Linked DNA regions of Thiocapsa rosea. The protein of the gene in region 3 interacts with the protein of the main gene of each other region in a pairwise test. Links are inferred from orthologs where the notes say so. Each region holds a gene or a part of one and is shown on either strand. Other genes may lie near its edges.

Region 1 (3,841 bases), 600 kb from region 3 along the record:
ATGGCCACGCCCATCTCGGACATGACCGTCTTCACATCAGCAAAGTCGACGTTGATCAATCCCGGACGGGTGATCAGCTCGGCGATGCCTTGGGTCGCATGCAACAGCACGTCGTTGGCGGCGCTGAAGGCACCGAGCAGACTCATTTCCTTGCCCAGAACGGCCAGAAGTTTTTCGTTGGGAATGGTAATCAAGGAGTCGACGTGTTTGGCCAACTCCGCAATCCCTTCCTCGGCGATGCGGCGACGCTTGGTCCCCTCGAACGGGAACGGCTTGGTCACGACGGCGACCGTCAGGATACCCAGCTCCTTCGCGATCTGCGCCACGATCGGCGCGGCACCTGTACCGGTCCCGCCACCCATGCCGGCGGTGATGAAGACCATGTCCGCACCCTCCAGGGCCTCTTGGATGCGATCGCGGTCCTCCATCGCGGAGTTGCGACCGACCTCAGGATCGGCACCGGCACCCAAACCTTTGGTGATGCCGGCACCGAGCTGAAGGATGGTCTTCACCTGCGAACTCTTCAGCGCCTGAGCGTCGGTATTGGCGCAGATGAAGTCGACCCCTTCGATGGTCGCGGCGACCATGTGATTGACCGCATTCCCGCCCCCGCCCCCGACGCCCACGACCTTGATGACGGCGTTCTGACTGTGGGTATCCATGAGCTCAAACATGCTGTTGTCTCCTCTCGAATTCGTTCGTTGCACGACCTATGAAACCTCGTACGTGCGCGCCTCGGCGCGCACGCCCCCCCGACACCGCCGCGACGCGGGATGCGTCGCGGCCCGAGACCGCAGGCCGCGGCCCCCCGACCGACGGGGCTTGACGAAACACCCCATCATCAATCCGCTTTCAGCAGGATCAACGCCAAACGCGGTTGCACTAAAAATTGCCCTGGAACCAACTGCGCATCCGTGACCAAGCCCCACGCAGCCCGGCGGAATCTCCGATCTCCGGACGCCGCGAGAAGCGGTGCTGACGCGCGTACATCAGCAACCCCACGCCGGTCGAATAGATTGGATTGTTCACCACCTCGTCCATCCCGATCACGTACTGCGGGACTCCGAGCCGCACCGGCATGTGGAAGACCTCCTCGGCCAGCTCGATCAGACCGTCCATCTTCGAGCTGCCGCCGGTCAGTACCACGCCGCCCGCCACCAGATCCTCGAAGCCGCTGCGGCGCAGCTCGTTGTGCAGCAGGGTCAGAAGCTCCTCGTAGCGGGGCTCGACCACCTCGGCCAAGGTCTGGCGCGAGAGCCTGCGCGGCGGGCGATCGCCGATGCTCGGCACCTCGATGGACTCGCTGTTGGCCGCCAGCTGCGCCAAGGCGCAGGCATGCTTGACCTTGATCAGCTCGGCATGCTGGGTCGGCGTGCGCAGCGCCACGGCGATGTCGTTGGTCACCTGATCGCCGGCGATCGGGATCACCGCGGTGTGGCGAATCGCCCCGTCGGTGAAGACGGCAAGATCCGTCGTCCCGCCGCCGATGTCGACGACACAGACGCCGAGCTCCTTCTCGTCGTCGCCGAGCACCGAATAGCTCGAGCTGAGCTGCGCGAGCACCAGATCGTCGACCTCGAGCCCGCAGCGGCGAATACACTTGATGATGTTTTGGGCGGCACTCACCGCACCCGTGACCATGTGCACGCGGGCTTCGAGCCGCACGCCGCACATCCCGATCGGCTCGCGGATGCCCTCCTGATCGTCGATGATGAATTCCTGCGGCAGGATATGCAGGATCTTCTGATCGGCCGGGATCGCGACGGCGCGCGCGGCATCGATGACCCGATCGACATCGGCCTGGGTGACCTCGACCTCCTTGATCGCGGTGATGCCGTGCGAGTTGAGGCTGCGCACATGGCTGCCGGCGATCCCGGCGTGGACCGAGTGGATCTCGCAGCCGGCCATCAGCTCGGCCTCCTCGACCGCACGCTGAATCGACTGGACGGTCGACTCGATGTCGACGACTACGCCCTTTTTCAGACCCCGCGAGGGGTGTGTGCCGATGCCGATGATCTCGATCTGGTTGTCGTCCTTGAGCTCGCCGACCAAGGCGGCCACCTTCGAGGTCCCGATATCCAAGCCCACCAATAGATTCTTGTCGTTACGTCTCGACATCCGGTCTTATCCTCGTTTGCCGGATCGCGTCGGGCGATCCGTTGTCGCACGAGCCTGCGGCTCGGCGTTCGCTGCCCATTTCACGGCGAAACCGTTGCTGTAGCGCAGGTCCACCACCAGCGGCTGGCCGGCCGCCTCCAATTGCGTCGCGCTGGCGATATAGCGCGCAAGCCGTTGATCGACGCCTTCCGTGCCGAGATACAACTCGACCCCCATGACCAGCTCGACCCGCCACGCCCCGCGCGGGTCGACCGAGAGCGTCTGGATAAGATGGCCGATCAGCATCAGATCGTCGCGCCACTGCGCATAGCGCTTGACCACCTCGGGCGCACGCCGATCCTCGCCTTCGAGCAGCGGCAGACCCGCCGGGACCGTGCCCGTACCGGGCCGAAAAACGATGCCCTCCGCGGTCACCAGACCGTCGCGATTCCAGCGTGCGATCGGGCGGTGCTCCTCGACCTCGACCTGCAGCCGATCCGGCCAGACGCGCCGCACGGTGGCGCGACCAACCCAGGCCAGGTCCTCTGCAGCCTGCTTTAGATCGTGCAAATCCGCCGTCAAGATGCCGCCGCGCAGCCGCTCGCTGATGGTCTGCTGAAGCAACCGCGAGGAGTGATGATGCAGCTCGCCCTCCACGGCGATGACGCGCACGGGCAACAGGTGCGGCTCCCAATGAACGAGCAGCCAAACGCCGCCGGCCATGACCGAAATCAAGAGCAACCCGACAAGCGCCAGCCAACGCCCGGAGCGGCGCGCACGCACCTCTACGATCGGAGGGGTTGTCCGTGCCGGGTCAACCACGGTCGAGACTCGTTTCCAGGATCCGCCAAACCAGGGTGTCGAAGTCCAGCCCCGCTACCCGCGCAGCCATCGGGACCAGGCTGTGGTCGGTCATGCCCGGCACCGTGTTGATCTCGAGCAGGAACGGCTCTCCGCTCCCGTCGACCATCAGGTCGACACGGCCCCAACCGCTCGCACCGGTCGCCTCGAAGGCGTCGAGCGCGAGTCGCTGCAGGCGTGACTCCTCTGCTTCGGGCAGACCGCAGGGACAGTGATAGCGCGTACTGTCGGCCCGATACTTGGCCTCGAAGTCGTAAAAGGCGTGCGGCGTTTCGAGCCGGATCATGGGGAGCGCCGCCTGTCCGAGCACGGCACAGGTGTATTCCGCGCCCTGGATCCAGCGCTCGGCGAGCACCAGTGCGTCGTAACCGCGTGCCGTGCGCCAGGCATCGGCGAGTGCGGCCGGATCCTCGACGCGCGCCATCCCGATACTCGAACCCTCGTGAACGGGCTTGATCATGAGCGGGAAGCCGAGAGCCTCGGCAGCCGCCAGATCGGCGTCCGTGCGCAGCAGCACCGATGCGGCCGTCGGCAAACCGCACCCCGTCCAGGCCAGCTTGCAGCGATACTTGTCCATGCCGAGCGCCGAACCCAGAACCCCGGAACCCGTGTAGGGCATCCCGATGGTCTCCAAGGCGCCTTGAATCTGACCGTCTTCGCCGCCGCGTCCGTGCAGGATGATGAAGGCGCGATCGAAACCGCCGGTGCGCAGATGTTCGAGAACCTGCTCGTCCGGATCCAGTGCATGGGCGTCGACGCCCTGACGCAACAGGGCCGCCAGCACGGCGCTGCCGCTCTTCAGCGAGATCTCGCGCTCCGCCGCGCGCCCGCCGAGGAGCACCGCGACCTTGCCGAACCGAGCACGCGCCTGGATTTTCTCTGG
Region 2 (3,687 bases), 600 kb from region 3 along the record:
GGCATGATTGTCGCCACAATCGCGCCTCAGGTCGATTCGTTTTTCGCCGTGGGCAAACATCGGGACTCCGTTTGCTCAGGCCTTGCGCATACCGAGGTAAACCTCCGATGCTTCGTCCGGGATTGGCCCATGTCCGCGAGCTACTTCAATCCAACCGCCTGATTCGCCGGCATCTTGAGCATCGCGACCGTGAATTGGCACTGCTCGGCATGGTCCTGAGCCGGTTGCCCGACCCGCTGCGTGCGCACTGTCGCGACGTCGTGTTGAGCGATGGGATCCTGACGCTTTTTCTCGATTCGCCGGCTTGGGTCACCCGCGCACGCTTCATGATCGAGGATCTGACCCGAGCCCTCGAGCGCGAAGGCGTTGCCAAGGTGGTTGCTCAGGTCCGCGTCCGTTCGGAACGCGATGGAATGGATGCCCTCGGGCCAAAACCGCGAGGGACGGTCGAGAGACAACCGAACGGCGGCGGGCGACTGACCCAACAGACTCGCGCCCATCTCCTCGGCGCAGCGGAAGGGATGTCGGATCCGGCCTTAGCCGAGGTCTTTCGACGTTTTGCAAACAATCATGCCCCGGCCGCCATGACGGCGGCCGGGGACAACAGGGACTCGCCGGAATCGCCCGGTATCGTTAAGACGCCTGCTGCGCGATCGGACTAGGCCAGCGCCACCGGGTGTGCATAGCAGATCGGAGACTCCGCGGAGTCCTCGAACACCACCTCTTCCCAAGCACTGACGTCGGCCACCAAAGCCCTCAGCAGGGTGTTGTTGAGTGCATGCCCGGACTTGTGCGCCTGGAAGGATCCGATCAGGGTGTGCCCCAAGAGATAGAGGTCGCCGATCGCATCCAGGATCTTGTGCTTCACGAACTCGTCTTCGTAACGTAGACCCTCGTCGTTGAGGACACGATACTCGTCGACCACCACGGCATTGTCGAGACTGCCGCCGAGCGCGAGATTCTGTGCACGTAATGCCTCGATTTCCCGCAGGAAACCGAAGGTACGTGCCCGGCTTATCTCCTTCACGAAGGAGGAGGTCGAAAAGTCGACGATCGCACGGTTGGATCGCGCATGGAACGCGGGATGATCGAAGTCGATCGAGAACTCCACCTTGAACCCGTTGTACGGCGTGAAGCGCGCGTATTTGTCGCCGTCCCGAACCTCGACCGGCCGCTTGATCCGGATAAAACGCTTGGCGCGGTTCTGCTCCTCGACGCCGGCCGACTGGACGAGGAAGACGAATGGCCCGGCGCTGCCGTCCATGATCGGCACCTCGGCGGCGCCGACATCCACATAGGCGTTGTCGATCCCGAGCCCGGCAAAGGCCGAGAGGATGTGCTCGACCGTCGAGACGCGAACATCCCCCTTCACCAATGTCGTCGACAGCCGAGTATCGCCGACATTGAAGGGTGTCGCCTTGATCTCGACGGGCACGTCCAAATCCACCCGACGGAAAACAATCCCCGTATCGGGCGCCGCCGGCCGCAAGGTCAACGGGATCTTCTCGCCGGTGTGCAGGCCGACGCCGGTCGCCCGGATCACATTCTTCAAGGTACGCTGCTTGAGCATCGGTCGAGGTCTCCCATCGCAAGCCATGGCGGCTGTCGGCATCCGTTGCCGGCTGATCGACGACCGGTCGTGACCCGGCGAGTCCACGCCCGAGCCACGATCGCTTTCCATTCGTCATGTTGTTTTGCGGCTCGCATGCGAGCCACCTGCCGACAAGCTTAGGGTTTTCCCCGACGTTTATCAAGATCAACAACGAACCATTTTGAAGATGCCTGTTTTAAAAGAACTATTCGATACAGGGAAACCCCTGATCAATCGGCCTGGCGCCGCAGAAATGCCGGGATATCCAGATAATCGAGGTCATTCTCGACCACGGCTTCGGCCACAGCGGCGCCGGCGCCGCCGCCCCGGCGATAGATGGCGGGCCGACCCAGGTCGTTGTAGTTCGGCGCGCTCTCGTTGCCGCCCACGCTGCTGACCAGATGCATCGCGGCCGTTTCTTGTGCCACCTGGCGTTTGAGCATGACGCGACGCTCGCCCAGCCCGGTCGCCACGACGGTGACCCGCAACTCGTCGTCCAGCGTCGGATCGATCACGGTGCCCACCACGACCGTGGCATCGTCGTCGGCGAAATCACGCACCGTGTTGCCGACCTCGTCGAACTCGCCGATGGTCAGGCTCAGTCCGGCGGTGATGTTGACCAGGATGCCCTTCGCTCCTGCAAGGTCGATATCCTCCAGCAGCGGGCTGCGGATGGCGGCCTCTGCGGCCTCGCGGGCACGATGCTCGCCGCGCGCAGCACCCGTTCCCATCATGGCCACGCCCATCTCGGACATGACCGTCTTCACATCAGCAAAGTCGACGTTGATCAATCCCGGACGGGTGATCAGCTCGGCGATGCCTTGGGTCGCATGCAACAGCACGTCGTTGGCGGCGCTGAAGGCACCGAGCAGACTCATTTCCTTGCCCAGAACGGCCAGAAGTTTTTCGTTGGGAATGGTAATCAAGGAGTCGACGTGTTTGGCCAACTCCGCAATCCCTTCCTCGGCGATGCGGCGACGCTTGGTCCCCTCGAACGGGAACGGCTTGGTCACGACGGCGACCGTCAGGATACCCAGCTCCTTCGCGATCTGCGCCACGATCGGCGCGGCACCTGTACCGGTCCCGCCACCCATGCCGGCGGTGATGAAGACCATGTCCGCACCCTCCAGGGCCTCTTGGATGCGATCGCGGTCCTCCATCGCGGAGTTGCGACCGACCTCAGGATCGGCACCGGCACCCAAACCTTTGGTGATGCCGGCACCGAGCTGAAGGATGGTCTTCACCTGCGAACTCTTCAGCGCCTGAGCGTCGGTATTGGCGCAGATGAAGTCGACCCCTTCGATGGTCGCGGCGACCATGTGATTGACCGCATTCCCGCCCCCGCCCCCGACGCCCACGACCTTGATGACGGCGTTCTGACTGTGGGTATCCATGAGCTCAAACATGCTGTTGTCTCCTCTCGAATTCGTTCGTTGCACGACCTATGAAACCTCGTACGTGCGCGCCTCGGCGCGCACGCCCCCCCGACACCGCCGCGACGCGGGATGCGTCGCGGCCCGAGACCGCAGGCCGCGGCCCCCCGACCGACGGGGCTTGACGAAACACCCCATCATCAATCCGCTTTCAGCAGGATCAACGCCAAACGCGGTTGCACTAAAAATTGCCCTGGAACCAACTGCGCATCCGTGACCAAGCCCCACGCAGCCCGGCGGAATCTCCGATCTCCGGACGCCGCGAGAAGCGGTGCTGACGCGCGTACATCAGCAACCCCACGCCGGTCGAATAGATTGGATTGTTCACCACCTCGTCCATCCCGATCACGTACTGCGGGACTCCGAGCCGCACCGGCATGTGGAAGACCTCCTCGGCCAGCTCGATCAGACCGTCCATCTTCGAGCTGCCGCCGGTCAGTACCACGCCGCCCGCCACCAGATCCTCGAAGCCGCTGCGGCGCAGCTCGTTGTGCAGCAGGGTCAGAAGCTCCTCGTAGCGGGGCTCGACCACCTCGGCCAAGGTCTGGCGCGAGAGCCTGCGCGGCGGGCGATCGCCGATGCTCGGCACCTCGATGGACTCGCTGTTGGCCGCCAGCTGCGCCAAGGCGCAGGCATGCTTGACCTTGATCAGCTCGGCATGCT
Region 3 (3,838 bases):
TGTTGCCACAAGGGGAAAAGTCGGATCCGTTGATGCAGCTCGACCGCGGCATAGGCGACGAGCGAGAGCCCCAGCGCATGCTGCCCGAACAAAGATCCCGAGGCGACATCCAAGGCCAAACCCGCGGCGAAGGCCGAAAAGACCCCGAAGCGCTCGGGCACGGTCAGGCACCAATAGAGCGTCACGAGCGCGACCCAGGGTGGCCTGAAGGCATCGATCCCGGCCGGCATGGGCAGGATGGAAAGGAACAGGGCGACCAGCACACTGGCGAGGATCAGCCAGCCGCCGCGCGGCGGAGCGTCGGTCATCGTACGGCGCCTTTGCGCGTCTCGGCACTCGTTTCGGCGCCCGGCTCGGCGTCGGTGAGGGCTTGCTGGCGCATCTGCGGATCGAGGGTCCAGACCAACAGGACCTCGCGGCTGCGGTCAAGCCGGGCGGTTGGCTCGGCCAGCACGGTGGTAAAGGGATTATCCGGATCCTGACGCACCGTCGTGACCCGCGCCACCGGGTAGCCCGGCGGAAAGCGCTCGCCCATCCCCGATGTGACCAGCAGATCGCCCTCGCGGATATCGGCATTCTTGGGGATGTAAAGCAGCTCCAGCTCCTGTCCCACGCCTGACCCGGCGGCGATGCTGCGCAGACCGTTGCGATTGACCTCCACCGGGAGTGAATGATCCGAGTCGGTGATCAGCAGCACAATAGACGAGAAGGGATTGGTGCGGATCACCTGTCCCATCACGGCATTGGCATCCAACACCGGCTGCCCCACGAAGACGCCCGAGCTTGTCCCTTTGTTCACCATCACCAGCTGCCGCGAGGGCGTGAGATCCACCGCGAGGATCTCCGCGATGAGCACCCGCTCGCCGATGTTGAACGACGAGCCTAGCAGGTCGCGCAATCGCATGTTCTCGGCCTCGAGCGACTCGAACTGCTGCAGGCGAGCCTTCAGCAGCAGGTTTTCGCGATTCAGTGCGGCATTCAGGGTCCGCAGCTGTGCTGCGTCCGTGAGCTGCTCCTGCGTGGAGCGGATGAGTGCGGACGGCACGTTCACGGCCAAATGCAGCGGATGGGCCAAAACGGACAATAGCGAGCGCACGCGGTCGAGATGGTCGAACCGGTGGTCGGCGATGATTAGGCCCAGCGCGCATACCACAGCCAGGGTGACCCGGAGGGCGGGCGACGGACCGCGAATGAACAGCGGTTTGATGGGATCACTCGGTCGTAAAGAGATCGATTCCTCGTGCGTCGATCATCTCGAGCGCCTTGCCGCCGCCGCGCGCGACACAGGTCAAGGGATCTTCGGCCACGACCACCGGCAGCCCCGTCTCTTCCTCGATCAGACGGTCGAAATCGCGCAGCAGTGAGCCGCCGCCGGTCAACACGATGCCGCGCTCGGCCACGTCCGAGCCGAGCTCGGGCGGGGTCTGCTCCAAGGCCATCTTCACCGAGCCGACGATCGCCGCAAGCGGTTCCTGCAGGGCTTCGAGGATCTCGTTGCTGTTGAGCGTAAAGCTGCGCGGGATACCTTCTGCGAGATTGCGCCCGCGCACCTCGATCTCCAGCACCTCGTTGCCCGGAAAGGCCGAGCCGATGCTGTGCTTGATCCGCTCGGCCGTGGCCTCGCCGATGAGGGTGCCGTAGTTGCGCCGGACGTAATTGATGATCGCGTCGTCGAAGGTGTCGCCGCCGACCCGGATCGATGCCGAATAGACGATGCCGTTGAGCGAGATGATGGCCACCTCGGAGGTGCCCCCGCCGATGTCGATCACCATGCAGCCACGCGGCTCGTGGACCGCGAGTCCGGCACCGATCGCCGCCGACATGGGCTCTTCGATCAAAAAGACCTCGCGCGCCCCGGCCCCGGCCGCCGACTCCTTGATGGCGCGACGCTCGACCTGGGTCGAGCCGCAGGGCACGCAGATGAGCACGCGCGGGCTGGGGCGAATCATGCGCGACGCATGCACCTTATGAATAAAGTACTGGAGCATCTTCTCGGTGATCGTGAAATCCGCGATCACACCGTCCTTGAGCGGGCGAATCGCCGTGATGCTTTGCGGCGTACGACCGAGCATCAGCTTGGCCTCTTCGCCCACGGCGACGACCGTCTTGCCTCCGCCTTTGCGCTCGTGACGGATCGCGACCACCGACGGCTCGTTGAGGACGATCCCCTGGTCACGCGCAAAGATGAGCGTGTTGGCCGTACCCAAATCGATCGAGAGATCGTTCGAGAAGATTCCACGAAGACTTCTGAAGAACATCAGGTGCGTACCTTGCGGGAGAAAGAGGAGATCGCCGGCTCTCCCGCGGGCATCCTGGATCAGGATCCTCCGGGAAATCCATCGGAAAACGGCGAGCTAATCTAACAACGCAAGGGAGGATCGGCAAGGCGGGTGTTCACGACAAGACCGAAGCGCTCGGATCGGCGGCCGGCCCCGTTCGGATTGCCGGCGAACGCTGATGGTGCAGCACGGCAGATGTTTCGAGACCGCTTGTTGTCGTTGTCGTAATCGTGGTCGTATCGATGGTCGATTACGACAACGACAACGACAACGACAACGAAAATAATTTCGGACGGTCTCGGATTCTCCGCGCCGCTCCGCTAGCTTTTCGGCGGGACGTAACCCTCGGGCATCTCCGCGCCTTCGCCGAAGAAATATTTATCCATCTGCTCTTCGAGAAATTTGCGTGACTTGGGATCCATCGGACTCAGGCGATTCTCGTTGATCAGCATGGTCTGGTGGCGCAGCCAGTCCTGCCAGGCCTGCTTGGACACATTGGCGTGGATGCGCTTGCCGAGTTCGCCCGGATAGGGCGCCCGATCCAGGCCCTCGGCCTCGCGGCCGAGCTTGACGCAGTGAACCATGTGAGTCATGAGACGTCTCCGTGTGGTTGCGCACGAACGGGCGGTTGCGCTCGGCCGGCTAGAAAGTGGTCCAGGATGCCTTTCACCGGCGCGGGCGTACCGAGAGAAGCGAGATCGGCACGGTTCAGCCAGCGCCGATCGGCGTCGTCGGCAACGCGAGCGGGTGTCGCGTCGAGCTGCACGAGTGCGATCCGGATATCCAGATTGAAGTGGGAGAAGGTGTGACGGCGTGCCCCGATCATTTCAACCCGCGCGGGCGCAACACCGAGGCGAGCGAGACACCAGTCGCGCGGATCGGCGTCCGGCGCAATCTCGGGCAGACTCCAAAGTCCGCCCCAGATCCCGCTCTTGGGCCGACGCTCCAGCAGGATCTCCCCGGCCGGATCGACGAGGATCAGCATCAGGGTTTCGCGCTCCGGCGGGTTGCGGCGCGGGCGGGGTGTCGGGAGCTCGGTCTGACGGCCCGAGCGGCGCGCAACACACCGCTCCGAGACCGGACAGCGCTCGCAGGCCGGGGCGCGACGGGTGCAGAGCGTGGCGCCCAGATCCATCATGCCCTGGTTGTAGGCGCCGACCCGGTTCGCCGGCGTCAGCCGCTCGGCCAGTGTCCAGAGCCGATCGAGGACAGCACCTTGGCCGGGCCAACCCTCGACGCCGAAGGCACGCGCGAGCACCCGCTTCACGTTGCCGTCGAGGATCGGATGGGGCTGGTCCAAGGCGAGCGAGAGCACCGCACCGGCCGTGGAGCGGCCGATGCCGGGGAGCGCGAGCAAGGGCTCGATCGTTGCGGGGAAGACGCCGCCGTGCAGATCGCGAATCAGACCGGCGGCACGATGGAGATTGCGGGCGCGGGCGTAGTAGCCGAGCCCGGACCAGAGGGCCATCAGGCGATCCTCCGGCGCCTCGGCAAGGTCCGCCACCGTCGGAAACTGCGCGACGAAACGCTCGAAATAGGGGATCACGACCGCGACCTGC

The links.
Region 1: the proteins of BDD21_RS06800 (region 3) and ftsA interact in binary tests that used the Escherichia coli proteins (3 or more experiments, as listed by UniProt). The link is inferred for Thiocapsa rosea from one-to-one orthologs.
Region 2: the proteins of BDD21_RS06800 (region 3) and ftsZ interact in binary tests that used the Escherichia coli proteins (3 or more experiments, as listed by UniProt). The link is inferred for Thiocapsa rosea from one-to-one orthologs.

The regions. Positions count from the first base shown.
Region 1 is NZ_RBXL01000001.1:881,901-885,741, forward strand. The notes cover bases 1-2,932. They hold ftsA (cell division protein FtsA), read right to left. Parts: upstream 2,119-2,932; coding sequence 883-2,118; downstream 1-882. Other genes in these bases: ftsZ (cell division protein FtsZ), read right to left, coding at 1-674; BDD21_RS03965 (cell division protein FtsQ/DivIB), read right to left, coding at 2,125-2,919; BDD21_RS03970 (D-alanine--D-alanine ligase), read right to left, coding at 2,912-2,932. In the rest of the region: more of BDD21_RS03970, read right to left, coding at 2,933-3,841. UniProt on the Escherichia coli protein: Essential cell division protein that assists in the assembly of the Z ring. May serve as the principal membrane anchor for the Z ring.
Region 2 is NZ_RBXL01000001.1:879,578-883,264, forward strand. What follows is about bases 910-3,687. They hold ftsZ (cell division protein FtsZ), read right to left. Parts: upstream 2,998-3,687; coding sequence 1,822-2,997; downstream 910-1,821. Other genes in these bases: lpxC (UDP-3-O-acyl-N-acetylglucosamine deacetylase), read right to left, coding at 910-1,570; ftsA (cell division protein FtsA), read right to left, coding at 3,206-3,687. Also shown: BDD21_RS03945 (DciA family protein), read left to right, coding at 108-662; more of lpxC, read right to left, coding at 659-909. UniProt on the Escherichia coli protein: Essential cell division protein that forms a contractile ring structure (Z ring) at the future cell division site. The regulation of the ring assembly controls the timing and the location of cell division.
Region 3 is NZ_RBXL01000001.1:1,477,250-1,481,087, reverse strand. Bases 236-3,164 are described here. They hold BDD21_RS06800 (rod shape-determining protein), read right to left. Parts: upstream 2,259-3,164; coding sequence 1,212-2,258; downstream 236-1,211. Other genes in these bases: mutY (A/G-specific adenine glycosylase), read right to left, coding at 2,869-3,164; BDD21_RS06795 (oxidative damage protection protein), read right to left, coding at 2,600-2,872; mreC (rod shape-determining protein MreC), read right to left, coding at 305-1,192; mreD (rod shape-determining protein MreD), read right to left, coding at 236-308. In the rest of the region: more of mreD, read right to left, coding at 1-235; more of mutY, read right to left, coding at 3,165-3,838. UniProt on the Escherichia coli protein: Forms membrane-associated dynamic filaments that are essential for cell shape determination. Acts by regulating cell wall synthesis and cell elongation, and thus cell shape.